Regions from separate parts of the Dermacoccus sp. PE3 genome, predicted to be linked through region 3. Evidence: predicted binding sites of a transcription regulator. Region 3 holds the regulator's gene; each other region holds the start of a gene.
The links. The regulator LexA, encoded in region 3, represses DNA repair genes until DNA is damaged. The targets are predictions, from matches to a motif close to TCGAACANNTGTTCGA.
Positions count from the first base shown of each region.

Region 1: AA983_RS12955 (HNH endonuclease signature motif containing protein) is a predicted target of LexA. The motif match lies at 4,116-4,131, and genes of this name have one in related genera.
Region 2: AA983_RS06800 (DUF6504 family protein) is a predicted target of LexA. The motif match lies at 2,924-2,939, and genes of this name have one in related genera.

Region 1 covers NZ_LDCM01000005.1:75,374-81,515, reverse strand. Annotated here, with positions in the region: gene AA983_RS12975 (HGxxPAAW family protein) at 1-180, opposite strand, end outside; gene AA983_RS12970 (Trp biosynthesis-associated membrane protein) at 316-891, opposite strand; gene AA983_RS12965 (anthranilate synthase component I) at 888-2,435, opposite strand; gene hisI (phosphoribosyl-AMP cyclohydrolase) at 2,432-2,896, opposite strand; gene AA983_RS12955 (HNH endonuclease signature motif containing protein) at 3,072-4,106, opposite strand; gene AA983_RS12950 (CoA pyrophosphatase) at 4,376-4,987, shown strand; gene AA983_RS12945 (ABC transporter ATP-binding protein) at 4,992-6,142, opposite strand, start outside.
Region 2 covers NZ_LDCM01000002.1:290,227-296,368, reverse strand. Annotated here, with positions in the region: gene AA983_RS06810 (DNA polymerase III subunit alpha) at 1-2,017, opposite strand, end outside; gene AA983_RS06805 (SAV_6107 family HEPN domain-containing protein) at 2,023-2,472, opposite strand; gene AA983_RS06800 (DUF6504 family protein) at 2,513-2,800, opposite strand; gene AA983_RS06795 (polyprenyl synthetase family protein) at 3,040-4,128, shown strand; gene AA983_RS06790 (Rv2175c family DNA-binding protein) at 4,151-4,525, opposite strand; gene AA983_RS14775 (LysM peptidoglycan-binding domain-containing protein) at 4,645-5,823, shown strand; gene pknB (Stk1 family PASTA domain-containing Ser/Thr kinase) at 5,915-6,142, shown strand, end outside.
Region 3 covers NZ_LDCM01000002.1:189,149-195,290, forward strand. Annotated here, with positions in the region: gene AA983_RS06345 (LysR family transcriptional regulator) at 1-413, opposite strand, end outside; gene AA983_RS06350 (Sir2 family NAD-dependent protein deacetylase) at 483-1,322, shown strand; gene lexA (transcriptional repressor LexA) at 1,336-2,055, opposite strand; gene AA983_RS14745 (LysM peptidoglycan-binding domain-containing protein) at 2,322-2,735, shown strand; gene nrdR (transcriptional regulator NrdR) at 2,983-3,444, shown strand; gene AA983_RS06370 (vitamin B12-dependent ribonucleotide reductase) at 3,518-6,142, shown strand, end outside.

The sequences.
Region 1 (6,142 bases), on a different contig from region 3:
GCCCATGGCCCAGCCGACGAGGCCGCCGGCGATGAAGACGATGCCACCGACGATGGCAAGCATGTCGTTACCGAAAAAGACGCCGGCCGCGATGATGAGCGAGGCGATCAGGCAGATGGTGACGCCCGTCCACGCGGCGACGCTGTGACCGTGGTCGAGGTAGGGGCTGTCTCCGGACATCGTCAGGCTTCTCCTTGATGAGGGCGCGCTGAGTCGTTCCGATTCGTACCGGATCCGACGGGCGCGGCGAGGTGTTCCAGGTCATTCTGTCAGGCTCACACGGCTCGTGCGAGCCCGGGGTGTGGCGCGTGTCGCTCAGGTGCGATCGGTCGGGTCGACGCCGCGCGACATGAGATCCCAGTCGCTCTCCTCGGAGCGCTTGGGCGCCTCACCGTCGACGGGCGCCTCGTAACGACTCGACAGACCGTGCCAGCGGCGCAGACCGAGCAGGCCGAGCACCGAGGACAACAGCGCGAGGAGCGCCGCGAACACGGCCACCCAGAACCAGACGGTGAACTCGCCGCGGGCCACCGCTTCACCGGTGTGGCCGGTGACGGAGGACATGCGGCTCTTCACGGCCGAGGCAGGGTCGAGCAGTGTCCGCAGCGTCAGAGCGACCATGGCAATCGAACCGAGCAAGGAGATGACGCCGGCGGGCCAGCGCGCAATGCGACCGGCGGTCGCGGCGGCCAGCAGGCCCGCGCACGCGACGAGGGCGATTCCGAAGTACCCCGGGATCGCCTGGTTGCCCGTCACGTCGACCGCGTTCGTCGAGAGGACCCCGTCGTTGAGGGTGCCGTTGATCCACGCGCGTCCGGAGGCGATGAGCGCGAGGACGCCCGCGATGAGCGACAGGAGGATGACGCTGCGCTTCGAGGAGATGTCCCTCATCGGATGGGCTCCATCCCGGTGGCGGTCGCAACTGCTCGCAGGGCGGCCGCCGCCTTGTTGATCGTCTCTTGATATTCGCTCTCGGGCACCGAGTCGGCCACGACGCCGGCTCCCGCCTGAACGTGGGCCACGCCGTCCTTGAGCACCGCCGTGCGGATGGCGATGGCCGCGTCCGCGTCACCGGCGAAGTCGAAGTAGCCGATCACTCCCCCGTACACGCCGCGGCGTGAGCCTTCGCGCGACTCGATGATCTGCATGGCGCGCGGCTTCGGGGCACCCGAGAGCGTCCCGGCCGGGAAGGTGGCCTCGAGCACGTCGTACGCGCTGGCGTCCTCGCGCTTCGTGCCGACGACGGTGGACTCGAGGTGGATGACGTGGCTGTAGTTGCGGATGTTCATGAACTCGACCGTCTCCACGGTTCCGGCGCCGCAGACGCGTTGCAGGTCGTTGCGCGAGAGGTCGACGAGCATGAGGTGCTCGCTGCGTTCCTTCGGGTCGTTCAGCAGGTCGTCGCCCAGCTCCCGGTCGTGTTCCGGCGTCTTGCCGCGCGGGCGCGAGCCGGCGATGGGGTGGGTGATGACCCGCTCGCCAGTCACCTTGACGAGAGCCTCGGGCGACGAGCCGACGACGTCGTAGACGCCGCCGTCGGGCAGGGGCAGGCGCAGCAGGTACATGTACGGGCTGGGGTTGCTCGCACGCAGTGCGCGGTAGACGTCGAGCGCGTCGGCGTCGGTGTCGACGCTGAAGCGCTGGGAGACGACGATCTGGAACGCCTCGCCGGCGCGGATGTCCTCCTTGCAGGCCTCGACCATGTCGTGGAACTGCTCGCGCGTGTGCGTGCTGCGCACGTCCTGCTCGGGCGTGTGCAGCACGGCGACCGTGGAGGGTGCCGAGTCGCCGAGGCGCTGCTGCATGGCGTCGAGGCGCGCAACGGCGTCCACGTAGGCGCCCTCGACGCCGGTGTCGAGGCCGTCGAAGTTGACCGCGTTGGCGATGAGCAGGAGCGAGCCGTCCTGGTGGTCCATGACGGCCAGGTCGGTGGCGAGCAGCATCGTCACCTCGGGGATGCCCAGCGCGTCCTCGGCATCGTCGCCGATTTTCTCCCAGCGGCGCACGGCGTCGTAGCCGATGGCGCCCACGAGGCCACTCGTCAGGGGCGGCAGGCCGGGGATGCGTTCGGTGTGGAGTAGTTCGAGGCTCTCGCGCAGGGCGTCGACGGCGAGGCCGCTCGTCGGAAGGCCGGTAGGCACATCGCCGAGCCAGACGACCTCGCCGTCACGCTCGGTGAGCGTGGCGCGGCTCGCGGCGCCGATGAACGAGTAGCGTGACCACACGCCGCCGTGCTCGGCGGATTCGAGGAGGAACGTGCCGGGCTCGTCGCGCGCGAGCTTGCGGTAGACGCCGATCGGGGTTTCGGCGTCGGCGAGCAGGCGTCGGACGACGGGAATGACGCGGCGTTCCGTTGCGAGGTGAGTGAAGACGTCGGCGCTCGGCCACGTGGCGCCCCAGGTGAGGTCGGCGGCCAGGCTGGGCGTCGTCGTCATGCGGGATCCTCCGTGGGGTGCTGCTCGTGGGTCGGCTTGAGGTCGTGCTGGTCGATCTCCGACATCGCATCCGCGGCGGGGCCAGTGGCGTGTGTCGGAGCTCCGACGGTGGCGTCCAGATCGGTGAAGAAGCAGGTGCGCGCGCCGGTGTGGCAGGCGGCACCGATCTGCTCCACGCGGACGAGGAGTGCGTCACCGTCGCAGTCGAGCGCGACGGACTTCACGTACTGCGCATGCCCCGACGTGTCGCCCTTGCGCCAGTACTCACCACGGCTGCGCGACCAGAAGGTGACGCGCCCGTCGTTCAGCGTGCGCCGCAGCGCCTCGTCGTCCATCCAGCCCAGCATGAGCACCTCGCCACTCGCCTCATCCTGGACGATGGCGGCCACGAGACCCGAGTCGTCGCGCTTGAGCCGCTGGGCGATCTCGGTGGGCAGGGGCGTCGAAGTCATGGGTGCCATTGTGCCAACCGCACGTGCCGGAGCGAGAACCCGTCTGTGCTTGGCGGCACCGGGCGGGCGTGAGGGCGCCGCGCCGACGCGGGCAGATGATGCGATTTAGTTCACGTGACGCAGTCTGAGCAGGCGCAAAACGCGTCAGGTGAACCGAACTGCGTCAGCTGCGCCACAGCGACGCTCAGGCGACGCGGCCCGCGCGCGGTTCCAGCGGCACCGTGGCTCCGCCGGGGCGGGTCAGCCAGCGGCGGCCGGTGGGCGACTCCCACTCGCATGTGGCTTCGGCATCCATGCTCACCGCGTATCCGCCGAACGTCTTGGCGCGGTGGTGATGACGGCACAGGCTCTGGAGGTTCGACCCGCTCGTTGCGCCGCCCTCGGCGAACGGGATGACGTGGTCGAGGTCTGCAGATGCCCCGGGCCGCGTGCCGTACGGGAAGCGGCACACCTCGTCGCGATCGGTGACGAGGGCCGCCATTGTGGCGTGCGGTCGGTACGTCTGCGACAGCGTGCCGGTTGTCACGACGCGACCGTTAGCCAGATCGCGGGTGAGGCGAACCGCGAACGTCGTTCCGATCGACGCGGCTAGCCGAGCGAGCGCCTCACCTGTCACGACACCCATTCCTGGCACGTCGACGTCAGCGAAGGCAGAGCTCTCCCCTGGTGAGGAACGCAGCGCTCTGACGAAACGCATGGTGGAGCACTGCTCGCGCCGGAGGGACTGAGTGGGCGGCGAGTCAGCGGCCAACGGCACTTGCAGCGTGAAAGCAGCATGCACCGAACTGTTCTCGACCATCAGGTCGACCAGCGCATCGACACGACAGCGACCCCGCGACGGCGGCAGCCCTCCTCCGCCCCAGCCGGCGCGCAGGTGTTCGGCGCGGGCCTCGATGACGGCGTGCAGCGCCAGCGCGTCGCCCGTGTCGAGGACGACACGCATCTCGGTGAGTGAGTCGATGTCGAGGTGCGGTTCGGACCACACACCCTTCTCGCGGTCGACCAGCACTTCGTCAGCCTCCCGAGCGAGCCCCAGTGCACGCAGGAGCTTCCGCACGTGCCGCCGCGCGGCACTGCCGCCCATGCGGTGCGCACCGGACTTCTCCACCAGGTCAGTGACGCGGGCCAGGGCTTCCGGTTCGACGATGTGGTCGAGTTCGTCCGAGATGACCGTGGCCGTCGCGAAGCGCGCTCGACCGGTCACCGACCTCAGATCCATGCTCCATTATCGCACCCCTGTTCGAATCATGTCCGGTCCGTGCGCACCCAATGCCCTGACCCACGTGCCGCTGACTACAGGATCACCGCCCGCAAGCGCCCATCCTTTAGCCGCAGAGCCTCGCTGTTCCGCGGACTAGTGAACGGTTTCCCGGAGTGGCCAAGCGCGTGTCTGACGCACTGGCGATGGCGCGCCCCGAACCAGCGCCCGATGCGCCACGATGGGTTCTGCCCGAACCCAGCAGAGTCACCCGAAGAGGAGCCGCCCGCATGCCCCGTGACGACGACCTGCGTCAGCACATTGCGCAGCAGCTCTCCTCCTTCGAGCCTCGTGAAGCCACCGGTAACCCCCTGCGCGAGGCCGCGGTTTGCGTCGTCATCGCCCACAGGGCGGACGAGCCGGTTGTTCTCATGGAGAAGCGAGCACCCAGCCTCCGCGCCCACGCCGGTCAGTTCGCGCTACCGGGCGGCCGGATCGACGCGGGCGAAACGCCCCAGGAAGCTGCCCTCCGCGAACTGCACGAGGAACTCGGCATCGCGGCTTCGGCCGACGCAGTCTTGGGCAGGCTCGACGACTTCGCGACCCGCTCGGGCTATCTCATCCGGCCGTTCGTCGTCTGGGCCGGCGATGTGCTCGACGAGGTGGTGCTCAATCCGGCCGAGGTTGCGGTGCTCCACGAGATCACGCTCCCCCAACTGGACGCGGAACCGCGGTTCGTCGAGCAGCGTGGGCTGGGCGAGCCGGTGTTCCAGTGGCCCTTCGAGGACTACTGGATCCACGCGCCGACGGCGGCGATCCTCCATCAGTTCCGGGAAGTCGTTCTCCACGGCCGCAGCACGCGCGTGGCCCACTTCGAGCAGCCCAAGTTCGCCTGGAAGTAGCGCGCTACTCCGCGTGGGAGGCCACCCAGCCTTCGTGCAGCCGCCGGTAGGGTCCGTCAGCGCCGACGAGTTCAACGTGCGAGCCGCGCTGGACGAGTCGTCCGGCGTCCATGACCCAGATCTCGTCGGCCTTCTCGGCCGTCGCGAGGCGGTGCGCGATGATGACGCTCGTCCGGCCGCGCATCAGCTCGTCGAGTGCCTGGCCGACGGCAACATCGGTCGACGGGTCGACACTTGAGGTGGCCTCGTCGAGGATGAGCACGTCCGGGTCCGTCACATACGTGCGCGCGAGCGCGACGATCTGCCGCTCCCCCGCGCTGAGCCGCGATCCGCGAGCGCCCACCTCGGTGCGCACGCCCTCGGGCTGACGGACGAGCCAGTCCTCGCACCCGATCCCGACGAAGGCGCGCTCGACGCCCGCGTCGTCGAGGTCCGGGCGCGCGAAGCGCACGTTGTCGGCGATCGTGCCGGTGAAGAGGAAACCCTCCTGCGGCAGGTACGCCACGGCCTCGCGCAGCGACGCATCATCGACGTCGCGCAAGTCGAGTCCACCGACGCGCACGACACCCGACGTGGGGTCGACCAGGCGGGTCAGCAGTTTTGCGAGCGTGCTCTTGCCCGAACCGGTCTCACCGACGACGGCGACACTCGTACCCGGCGCGATCGTCGCGTCGACGTCGCGCAGCACGAGGTCGGCGTCGGGCGAGTAGGCGAAGTCGACGTGGTCGAGCTGCACCGACTTGGCGCCCGCGTTCAACGTCTGCGGTTGCGCCGGCGGCACGACCTCGAGGGGCGTGTCGAGCAACTCGATGACGCGTCGCCAGCCGGCGAGAGCGTTCTGCAGGTCGTTGAGGACCTCGGTGGCCGTCTGAACGGGCTGCGTGAAGAGGTTGGTGAGGAACACGAAGGCGGTGATCTCACCGATCGTCATGTGTCCGTTGGCGCCCATCCACGCACCCGCGATGATGACGAGGATGAGCGCGGCGCCGGAGACGCCCTGGCCCGACACGAACGCACCCACGGCACGGATCTGCGCCCCGATGGCGGCCTTGCGCTGCGCCTCGATCGCATCGTCCATGCGCTCCTGGGTGCGCGGCTGAATACCGAACAGGCGGACGGTCGCTGCCCCGGCCACGGACTCCGAGATCGTGCTCA
Region 2 (6,142 bases), 100 kb from region 3:
GGTCTTCGAAGGCCTCGGGAGCGAACTTGCCGATGAGTTCACGCTGCCCGGGCGACTCGATCTGGAAGCACCCCAGCGTGCGCGTCGAGCGGATGAGATCGAACGTCGCCTCGTCGTCGAACGGGACACACGTCTCGTCGTCGAGGTCGACGACGACGCCTTCGACCCGCTCGATCTCGGCCACGGCATGCGCCATCGCCGACTGCATTCGGATGCCGAGCACGTCGAGCTTGAGCAGGCCGAGGGTCTCGACGTCGTCCTTGTCGAACTGGCTCATCGGGAAACCGAGCCAGCTCGCCTCCATCGGCGTGCGATGGGCGAGCTGCGCGTTCGACAACACGACGCCGCACGGGTGCAGCGCGACGTGCCGCGGCAGACCGTCGAGTCGCTCGACGAGGTCGAACAGTCGCTCCAACTCGCTCGAGGCGAGGCCGCGCGCACGCAACTCCGGCAACTCCTCGATGGCCTGGCGCGCATTGCGCGCGGCGATGTGCGGAAAGGCCTTCGCGATGACGTCGACGTCGGCCGGCGGCATACCGAGCGCAGCGCCGGCGTCACGGATGGCGTGACGCACCCGGTAGGTCTCCGCCATCGACACACACGTGACCCGCTCGCCGCCGAAGCGCTCCATGATGCGTTCGTACATCTCGGTGCGCCGCGCCGATTCCACGTCGATGTCGATGTCGGGCAGCGACGCGCGAAGCGGCGTGCAGAAGCGTTCCATGAGCAGGCGGTGCCGGATCGGGTCGACCCCGCTGATGCCCAGCAGGTAGTTGATGAGGCTGCCCGCGCCCGAACCGCGAGCAGCGACGCGCACACCGGCGTCACGGATGAGATCGCACACGATGGCCACCGTGAGGAAGTAGGTCGGGTAGCCGAGGTGGCGCACGACCTCGAGTTCGTCGTCGAGTCGCTCTTCGACGGCGGCGTACTCGGTTGCCGAGAGGTGGCCGTAGCGAGCGGGCAGCGCGGCGCGGCAGCGCTCGGCCAGAGCGCGCTGGGGGTCGACGCCGTCCAGGTCGAGGACCTCCGGTTCCGGAAGATGAACTGCACCGATACCGATGTCGTGGAACGGATGCTGCACGCAGAGCTCGGCCAACCGTGACGTCGCGCCGACGAGTTCGAGGGCCGCACTCTCGTCGCCCGCAGCCTGCGCGAGTTCACGTGCGATCTCGAGCATCTCGCTCTCGGGGAGCAGATGCCCTCGCGTGCTCGTGCGGTCGAGGTGCCGCAGGTCGAGCGCCACCATGCGCCGCGCCGCGTCGAGCAGATCGGCGGTGACGGCCTCGTCGGCGTCCGCGTGCCTCACCCAGCCGGTGAGTACCGCGGGCACACCGCACGCACGCGCCAGCGCCCACAGGTCGAGCGCGTGCCGCCTGCTGGCCGGCGTGCCCGGCGCCCCGTCGTGACAGGCCACCTCGACTGCGAGCGCCCCGTGCGGCAGCGCAGCACGCCACTGCTTGAGCAGCTGCTCCGCCGCGGCAGGACGTTCGGCGAGCAGCGCCTGCCCGACGTCGGAGGCCGGGCCGAGCAGCACGGTGAGCGCCGGGGCGCTGTTACCCCTGCCCACCTCCTCGACAGTGACGAACCGCGCGATCCGTTCACGCGACGTGCGCGCGGCACTGCGCTCCCCGACGAGGTGAGCGTCCGTGACGAGACGGCACAGCTGCCCCCATCCGACGCCCTTGTCGAGCCCGCTCGCGGCGCCGCGGGCGAGAACGGTGACACGAGGCCCCCGGTCGTCGACGGCTGCCCCGCCCTTCGCCGGGGTGCGCCGCGGGCGGGACGAGTTGGCCGGCGTCGGTGGCTCGAGCGCCAGGTCGACGCCGACGACGGGGTCGATGTCGTGATCACGGCAGGCCTCGACGAACTTCACCACGCCGTAGAGACCGTCACGGTCGGTGAGCGCCAGACGCTCGTAGCCCAACTCGTGTGCGCGCTCGACGAGACGCTTCGGCGGTGTGGTGCCGTAGCGCAGCGAGAAGGACGACGCGACGTGCAGGTGGGTGAACTGCACCGACCTCACCCCACCGCGACGGGGGTGAGCCGCAGCGCCGAAGCGTCGGCGGCAGGCAGACCGACATGGACGAGCACGGTGTCGAGGAAGAGCTGGGCCTGCCGGACGAGGTCGTCGGCCTCCCGCACACTCACCCCGGCACCGCCACCCTGGGCGACGGCGCTGCGCTTGCCGCACTCAGTGAAGAAGCTCGCCCACTCCCCGAACTCCGGGCGCTGGCGAGCCAGCGCCTCCCACGCACTGCGCGGGCGTGAACCGAGCGAACGCGGCGCCACCTGAGCCAGAAGGGCGGCAGCCGCCCGCAGTGCAGCCAGTTGGGCCCTCGCGTAGCGCTCGGACGTCGTCGTGGCCGAGCAGGCCTCGATCAGGGCAGCGCGCGAACGGCCCAGAAGGTCGAACAGATCACCGGTGAGTGCTTCCGCGGGCGCACCCGGACCCATTGCCGTCGTCGTCATGACATCTCCCTCTCGCTGCACACTTCGTCGAACCTGCACGTCAGTCACTGAGCCGCTCGAGCGACCACCCGGAGCGCGCGTGCGCCAGGTCGAACACCCCGAGGCTCGGGCTCGCCCCCGCACTCGCTTCGACCCGCCACACCCGACGTTCGGCGTCGTACACGCCCTGCTCCCCCATCGGCAGGCGCCACCACGGCGTTGCCTCACGCCAGCTCTCGAGCACCCCCGCGACCCGATACCGGCGCCCGCGCCAGACGAAGGCCTCGGGCGCGCTCGCCTCTCCCGTGTCCACTGTGGTCACCTCGACGCTCTCGGCGTATCCGCGCATCTCGCCACCTCACTTCACTCGGGTGACGACCGCGTCGTCACCGCCGGATGGTTCGCTGTGACTGTGACGGTGAGCGACGACGCAACGAACGTCGGAACAACGGCACAGCACAAGCCCGTTTTTTCGAACTCATGTTCGATATGGTGACACTAGAACGCCCCGGCGACAACCCCCAGATTCCGCGGAATCGGAGCGACCGCGTAGGCTCGGTGGAAGTCGCTTGCCGGAAGGATCGAGACGTGCCCAACTCCGCGGACGCATCGCAGTTGCTCGAACGCATCCAGCGCACCGTCGACGCCGAAGTCGCCCACCAGCGCGAGGTTCTCGCCCCCCTCGGCGACGAAACCGATCTCATGGTCGACGCCATCGCTTCCCTGCTCTCCGGCGGCAAGCGCGTGCGTGCGTCGTTCCTCTACTGGGGCTACCGCGCCGCCGGCGGCGCCGACAGTGACGCCCTCGTGCGCGCCAGCGCGTCGATGGAGCTCTTCCAGGCCGCCGCGCTGCTGCACGACGACGTCATGGACGCGAGCGACACCCGCCGCGGCATGCCGGCTGCACACCGGGCCATGGCGAGCGCCCACCGCGAGCGCGGCCTCACCGGCGACGCCGACCGCTTCGGTGAGGCCGGCGCCATCCTCGCGGGCGACCTGTGCCTCACCTGGGCCGACGAGATGTACGCGACGAGCGGTCTACCCGCCGACGAGGTTCTTCGCGGACGCCGGGTCTTCGACCTCATGCGCACCCAGCTCATGGGCGGGCAGTTCCTCGACGTCCTCGAGGCCGTGCAGAACTGGGAAGGGCTCGCCACCGACGAGCGCATCACCCGCGCTCTGCGCGTCATCCGGTACAAGAGCGCGAAGTACACGATGGAGCACCCCCTGCTCATCGGTGCCACCTGCGCCGGCGGCGACGACGCCACTCTCGAAGCCCTCTCGCGCTACGGTCTCGCCCTCGGCGAGGCATACCAGCTACGCGACGATCTGCTCGGCGTCTTCGGCGACCCGGCACAGACGGGCAAGCCGGCCGGCGACGACCTGCGCGAAGGCAAGCGCACCGTCATCGTCGCTCACCTGCTCGACGACCTCTGCGCCGACGACCGCGCGTTTTTCGACACCCGATTCGGCCACGACGACCTCGACACCGACGAGATCGAGCGCTTCCGCGCGCTCGCGATGAGCACCGGCGCCGTCGACGCCGTGGAGCAGCGCATCACTCAGGGAGCCGACGAAGCGCGCGCCGCGCTCGAGTCGCTCCGCGAGTCGATGCCGACCGAAGCGTTCACCGCTCTGCACGACTTCATCGAGACGACCACCGCTCGCTCCAGCTGAGCAGCCCCGCGTCAGCGCAGCGTCAGAACGCCTCTTCCATGGCGCGCTTGCGCACCTCGGCCTTGCGGCCCGCACGCAGCATGTCGATGGGGGCGCCGTCGATCGGCAACGTCTCGTCGGGCGTGCACAGCCAGCGAATCGCTTCCTCATCGCTGAACCCCGCGTCGGAGAGCACCGTCACCGTGCCCATGAGAGGCGTGACGACCGCACCGTCCTGAACGAAGGACGCCGGCACCGCAACGACATTGCGCTCCCCCACGCGCGCGGCGATGATCTCGCGATCGGCGATCATCTGACGCACCTGGCGCAGCGACATGCCCAGCTCCTCAGCGAGGTCGGGCACGGTGAGCCAGTCACCGACAAGTGCTTCGAGTTCCGTGTGCGTTGCGTCATCCACGACCCCAAGATTGCCAGACGGGAACGCACTACCGCATGTCGGCACCGCACCGGGGCGAGCTTCACCCCTTCGGGCGCGCCTTCGCAGGACGAGCCACGTCACCACCTAGCGTGTGAGCCATGCCTCTTACCTACGACGTCCCCGTCGCACTGCACGCGGTGCCGCCTGCGCACGTTCAGCCGGGCCGAACTCACGCGCAGTTCGTCAAGGGAGCCGCGAAGAGCAGCCCTGCTGCGAAGAAGAAGCCGACCCGCAAGGTCAAGAACGTCACGATCCGCCCCGGGGACTCGGTTAACGCCATCGCGCGAACCCACTCCTCGAGCGTCGCGGCCATCGTCAAGGCGAACCCGAAGATCGAGTTCCGTCGTCTCGTGCCGGGCACCGTCCTCAAGGTGCCGGTCCCCGCCTCGGCCCCGAAGGCGACGAAGCCCGTCAAGAAGCAGCCCGTCAAGAAGCCGTCGAAGGCCACGAGCGCGAAGCCGGTCAAGAAGCCCGCAGCAAAGCCGGCGAAGGCGCCGGCGAAGAAGCCCACGAAGAAGGCCGTTCGTCACACGAAGAGCGTCACCGTGCGCCCCGGCGACTCGCTCTACACGCTGGCCCAGCGTCATCACGCGAGCCTGGCAAGCGTCATCAAGGCGAATCCGGGGCTCGACGCGCGTCGTCTCCACGTCGGGTCTCAGGTCAAGATCCCCGTTGCCGGTGTCACCTCCGCCGCGAAGCCGGCAAAGAAGCCCACCACGAAGCCTGCTCGCAAGCCCACCTCGAAGGCCCCTGCCGGTGGCTACGCACCCAAGCCGACGCACGTCGTCAAGTACGCCGGCACCTCTGCGGCACGGCGCTACCCGGCCTCCGCTGTCGCCTCGGGTGATCGTCACCGTCAGCAACTCGCCCAGGCGAACCTGCCGAACCAGGCCCAGATCCGTTCGATGATCGTCGCCACCGCCAAGCGCTACGGGGTCGACCCGACGCTCGCCCTCGCCATCGGCTGGCAGGAATCGGGGCACCGCCAGAGCGCCGTCTCCGTCTGCGACGCGCTCGGCACGATGCAGGTCATGCCGGCCACCGGCCGTTGGGCGGGCGACCTCGCGGGCCGCAAGCTCAACCTCATGGACCCACAGGACAACATCACGGCAGGCGTTGTCACTCTGCGCTTCCTCACCCAGCACGCCAACAACCGCGACGAGGTGATCGGCTCCTACTACCAGGGCCTCGGCGCTGTCCGGAAACACGGCTTCTACCCCGACACACGCCAATACGTCAGCAGCGTCAAGGCGCACATGAAGCGCTTCGGCGGCTGACGCAGCCCGGGCGCCAGGCACGCTCCGTGTCCTCACCTGATGACCCGCAGCGTTCAGCGTTCTTCCTGCCCCGCCACCTAGACTCGCCACCGTGACCACCTCGCACGCCGATCCCCTCATCGGCCGCACCGTCGAAGGGCGCTATCGCGTCCTCGAGCATCTTGCGGACGGTGGCATGGGCAGTGTGTACGTCGCTCGAGACCTCCGCCTCGATCGGGAGGTCGCCCTCAAGGTCTTGCGGGCCGACCTTGCGCGTGACCCCGTCTTCGTCGAGCGCTTCCAGCGTGAAGCCCGCGCTGCGGCGCGACTTGCCCACCCC
Region 3 (6,142 bases):
CGAAGCGCCGCGAGTGACTCCGGCGGCTCCGCTTCCGCGAAGGTGACCTGAACGTCGGGGTAGCGCTGCTTGACGAGCGACAGCGCTCGTGGGACGACGGTCGACGAGGCCGAGGGGAAGGCCATGAGGCGCACTCGTCCCGCCCTCAGGCCGGCGATCGAGGCCACTTCGCCCTCCGCCGCCTCGAGAGCGGCGAGCACCGGAGTGGCTGTGCGGGCGAGCACGTGGCCCGCCTCGGTCAGACGCACCGAACGTCCGAGGCGCTCGACGAGAGCCGTGCCCGTCTTGTCCTCCAAGCGGCGCACCATCTGGGACACGGCAGGCTGGGAGTAGCCCAGGGAAGCAGCGGCAGCGGTGAAGCTACCCTCCTGGGCAATGGCTTTCATGACCCGAAGGCCGGCGGCGTCGATCATCCGTAGAGAATAACCCGGCGTTATCGGATGTTGTAGTTTCTATCGATTCTCGAATGAGAGGGGCCACCTGTGACTGCAGCGTTGGCGGAGTTCGTCGCGCAGGGCGACCTGTTCGTGCTCACCGGGGCGGGTCTCTCGACCGAGTCGGGCATTCCCGACTACCGCAAGCCTGACGGCACCCGCCGAACGGTTCCCATGACGTTCCAGCAGTTCCTCAGCGGGGACGACGCGCGCCGACGCTACTGGGTTCGCAGCGCCGTCGGGTGGGAACGTTTCGCCGCGGCTCGGCCCAACGGCGGCCACCACGCTGTTGCAGCCTTGCAGCGCGCAGGTCTCGTGCAACACCTCGTGACGCAGAACGTCGACGGTCTTCATGCGGCCTCCGGAGCGGACGCCCTCGAACTGCACGGTTCGCTCTCCTCGGTGCAGTGCGTCGAGTGCGGCAGCCGCTCGGATCGAGCCGAGTTCCAGGGGCGCATCCGCGACGCCAACCCGAACCTCCCGCGCGACGTGGCCCTGTTGGCCGACGGAGACGCCGAGGTTGCCCGGAGTGCAGAGGATGCGTTCGTTCTCGTGGCCTGTCCGCACTGTGATTCGCTCGTCGTCAAGCCCGACGTCGTGATGTTCGGCGAGAGCGTGCCCACCGCGACGGTTGAGCACTGCTACGCGCAGCTCGAACTGTCACGGGCGGTTCTCGTTCTCGGAAGTTCGCTCAAGGTGATGTCGGGCTTCCGGTTCGTCTCGGCGGCGCTCAAGGCGGGCAAGCCCGTGGCCCTGGTCGGTCTGGGAAGCATGCGCGGTTCGGAGCGCGCCGATCTCGTGCTACACGAACCGCTTGGTGCCACCCTCACCGCGACATGCGAACGCCTCGGCCTGCAGGTGCAGACCGAGGCGAACGCGACGACGTGAGGGTGGGCGAGAGTCAGACGCTGCGCAGCACCGCCGTGACCTTGCCCATGATGCTGGCTTCGTCGCCGTCGATCGGCTCGTAGTTCTCGTTCGCGGGCAGGAGCCACGTCTTGCCGTTCGTGCGCTTGAACGTCTTCACGGTGGCCTCGCCGTCGAGCAGCGCAGCCACGATCTCACCGTTGGACGCCTCCGGCTGCTGGCGCACGACGACCCAGTCGCCGTCGCAGATGGCGGCTTCGATCATCGAGTCGCCGACAACCTTGAGCAGGAACAGTTCGCCGTCACCGACGATCTGACGGGGGAGGGGGAACACGTCCTCGACGGCCTGCTCGGCCAGGATCGGCCCGCCGGCGGCGATGCGTCCGACGACGGGGACGAAGGAGGCCTGCGGACGCTCGTTGCCCGAGTCGGTCTCGTCGTACGTGCTCTCGGACGCTGCACGCACCGAGGTGCCTCCGCGGTAACCGCGGGTGTCGGCGCCGTCGTCGGGGGAGACGACCTCCATGGCGCGAGGGCGGTTGGGGTCGCGACGCAGGTAACCCTTGCGCTCGAGCGTGGCGAGCTGGTGTGCGACGGAGCTCGGGCTCGTCAGCCCGACGGCCTCACCGATCTCGCGCAGACTCGGCGGGTAACCGCGCTCGTCGACCGAGCGCCGGATGACGGTGAGCACTTTCTGCTGTCGCGGGGTCAGTTTGCCCTTCGCGCGGTTGTTCATGGAGTGGACCTCACCCATGGCGTCTCCTCACATCGACGAAAACAGTGATCTCGCGGACGCGGACCTCGGTGCGGAGCCCTGATTCTCCCCGGAATTCCGGGGTTGTCGGTGGCCGCTGATTCGGTGTGAGCGTTCGGGATCAACGTAGGCACCACCGTACACAGTTTTCGCAAACATGTACGAGAAACACGCCGCCGACGGCCTTGCTTTCGAACGTTTGTGTCGTACAGTTGTTCTATCGCACGGATGTTCGATGCATCCGCGCCGAGTCAGGAGGAATGAACATGAGTGCTGTGCCCAGTCTGGACGTCCCGGCGGTCGCGCCGAGCCCTCGTCGTCACCTGCACCTCGTTCCGTCGGGGCCTGCGGTCGTCGATTCCCTCGAGGGTGGTCGTAGCACGCGGCGCGCCCCGTTGACGCGTCGTGCCGTTCTCGCTCGCCGTCGCTTCGCTGCCCTTCTGGCGCTTCTGGTTCTCGTCGGCGGTGGCCTCCTTGCGGCCAAGGCCGTGGCCGAAGCTAACCCTGCCGGTGGCGCGACGTCGGTCACGGTGAAGGACGGGGAGACCCTTTCTCAGATCGCCGCCCGTGAGCTGCCGTCCTTGCGTAACGACCGTGGTGTGGTGGCCATCCAGGAGGCCAACAACATGAGCTCGATGCACGTTCAGGCCGGCCAGCGAATTCTCGTTCCGGCAGGCTGAGCGGCCCCCTCGGCGTGTCGCTGGGGCGAGCCGCACATCTTTTCCGCGTCATTGCTGGGGTTGGTGCGCCGGGTTTGCCGACACGGTTGCGAGCGGTCGCCAACGCAACCTAGGATTCCTAGATGTAGGGCACAGGCGCCCTAATGCCCCCAACATGTGGTTGTTTGCGGAAGAATTCCCGCGATGCCGGTGTTGGGGTTCATACCGTCACGAGGCGGTGGAATCCTGCGATCGAGAGGCGTGGCACGTGCACTGTCCCTTCTGCCGCAACGCCGACTCCCGTGTGGTCGACTCCCGTTCGACCGAGGACGGCACCTGCATCAAGCGTCGCCGCCAGTGCCCCGACTGCGGCAAGCGTTTCTCCACCGTCGAGACCGCGAGCCTCACGGTCGTCAAGCGCTCCGGTGTGAGCGAACCCTTCTCTCGCGACAAGGTCATGTCGGGCGTGCGCAAGGCCTGCCAGGGCCGCCCGGTTTCCGACGATCAGCTCGCCGTCCTCGCTCAGCAGGTGGAGGAGTCGATCCGCTCCAAGGGGGCTGCGGAGATCGACGCCCACGATGTCGGCATCGAGATCCTCGGCCCGCTGCGCGAACTCGACCACGTCGCGTACCTGCGGTTCGCGTCCGTCTACCAGGCCTTCGAGTCACTGACTGACTTCGAGGACGCCGTCGCCGACCTGCGCAGGCACGCTCTGCGCGACGCCGGCTGAGCTCCACCGGCTCACCCCCTACTTCACGACACACCACACCAAACCCACGAGAAGTGCCAGGAGGCATGCGGTCATGACCGAGACCACGAAGGCTCGAGCCAAGTCGGGTCGCCGGAACAACGGCGTCACGATCGAGCGGATCTTCACCACCCCGGGCGTCCACCCCTACGACGCGGTGACCTGGGAGCTGCGTGACGTCGTCCAGCAGAACTGGAAGACCGGCGAGACGATCTTCGAGCAGCGTGGTGTCGAGTTCCCCGACTTCTGGTCGCTCAACGCCTCCACCATCGTCACGACGAAGTACTTCCGTGGCGCGCTGGGGTCGGACGCTCGCGAGAAGTCGCTCAAGCAGCTCATCGACCGCGTCGTGCTCACGTACACGAAGGCCGGCAAGGACAACGGCTACTTCGCGTCCGACGCCGACGCCGAGATCTTCGAGCACGAGCTCACGTACGCCTTGCTGCACCAGGTCTTCTCGTTCAACTCGCCGGTGTGGTTCAACGTGGGTACGGCGAGCCCGCAGCAGGTCAGCGCGTGCTTCATCCTGTCCGTCGACGACTCGATGGACTCGATCCTCAACTGGTACAAGGAAGAGGGCTTCATCTTCAAGGGCGGCTCCGGTGCCGGCCTCAACCTCTCGCGTATCCGTTCCTCGAAGGAGCTGCTGTCCTCCGGTGGCACCGCCTCCGGCCCGGTCTCGTTCATGCGCGGCGCCGACGCCTCGGCAGGCACCATCAAGTCCGGCGGCGCCACGCGTCGTGCGGCCAAGATGGTCGTCCTCGACGTCGACCACCCGGACATCGAGGAGTTCATCGAGACGAAGGCGCGCGAGGAGGACAAGATCCGTGCGCTGCGTGACGCCGGTTTCGACATGGACCTCGGTGGCCGCGACATCGTCTCCGTGCAGTACCAGAACGCGAACAACTCCGTTCGTGTCAGCGACGAGTTCATGAAGGCCGTCGTGGACGGCACAACCTTCGGCCTGCGTGCCCGTGACACGGGTGAGGTCATCGAGTCGGTCGACGCCCGCGAGCTGTTCGACAAGATCAACAAGGCCGCGTGGGAGTGCGCCGACCCGGGTGTGCAGTACGACGACACGATCAACGCGTGGCACACGAACCCGGAGACGGGCCGCATCACGGCGTCCAACCCGTGCTCGGAGTACATGTCGCTCGACAACTCCAGCTGCAACCTGGCCTCGCTCAACCTCCTGAAGTTCCTCAAGGACGACGACACGTTCGACGCCGTCACCTTCCAGAAGGTCGTCGAGCTCGTCATCACGGCGATGGACATCTCCATCTGCTTCGCCGACTTCCCGACGGAGTCCATCGGCAAGACGACGGTCGACTACCGCCAGCTCGGCATCGGTTACGCCAACCTCGGTGCGCTCCTCATGGCCACCGGCCACGGCTACGACTCGGACGGCGGCCGTGCGCTGGCCGGTTCCATCACGTCGCTGCTCACGGGTGCCGCCTACAAGCGCTCCGCCGAGATAGCTTCCGTCGTCGGACCGTACGCCGGTTACGCCCGCAACGCCGACGCTCACAACCGCGTCATGCGCAAGCACCGTGCCGCGAACGACGAGCTCGCCTCGCACAAGGACATGGGCGCCATGGCCAGCGACATCCACGCGCTCGCGACGAAGGCCTGGGCCGACGTCGTCGAGAACGGTGAGAAGGGCGGCTTCCGCAACGCGCAGGCCTCCGTCCTCGCGCCCACCGGCACCATCGGCTTCATGATGGACTGCGACACCACCGGTATCGAGCCGGACTTCTCGCTCGTGAAGTTCAAGAAGCTCGTCGGCGGCGGTTCGATGCAGATCGTCAACCAGACGATTCCGCGCGCGCTGAAGAAGCTCGGCTACCAGGAAGAGCAGATCGAGGCGATCGTCGAGCACATCGCCGACAAGGGCCACGTCATCGACGCTCCCGGCCTCAAGCCGGAGCACTACGAGGTCTTCGACTGCGCCATGGGTGCGCGCGCCATCTCCCCGATGGGCCACGTCCGCATGATGGCCGCCTGCCAGCCGTTCCTGTCGGGTGCTATCTCCAAGACGGTCAACCTGCCGGAGTCGGCCTCGGTCGAGGACATCGCCGAGGTGCACCTCGAGGGTTGGAAGCTCGGTCTCAAGGCCATCGCCGTCTACCGTGACAACTGCAAGGTCGGCCAGCCGCTCTCGTCGGGCAAGAACGAGAAGAGCTCCGAGCCCGCGACGGCCACGGAGACCGTCGCCGAGACGCCGGTCGAGAAGATCGTCGAGTACCGCCCCGTGCGCAAGCGCCTGCCGAAGCGTCGCTCGTCGCAGACGACGTCGTTCGCCGTGGGTGGCGCGGAGGGTTACCTCACCGCCGGCACGTACGAGAACGGCGATCTCGGTGAGCTTTTCCTCAAGTTCGGTAAGCAGGGTTCGACGCTCGCCGGTGTCATGGACGCGTTCTCCATCGCCGTGTCGATCGGCCTGCAGTACGGCGTGCCGCTCGAGACGTTCGTCGAGAAGTTCACGAACCTGCGCTTCGAGCCGGCCGGTATGACGGACGACCCGGACGTGCGTATGGCGCAGTCGATCATGGACTACGTCTTCCGCCGCCTGGCGCTCGACTACCTCGACTTCGACACGCGTTCTTTCATGGGCATCCACACGGCCGAGGAGCGCGCTCGCCAGCTCGAGACCGGCTCCTACACGCCGATCGAGAGCGAC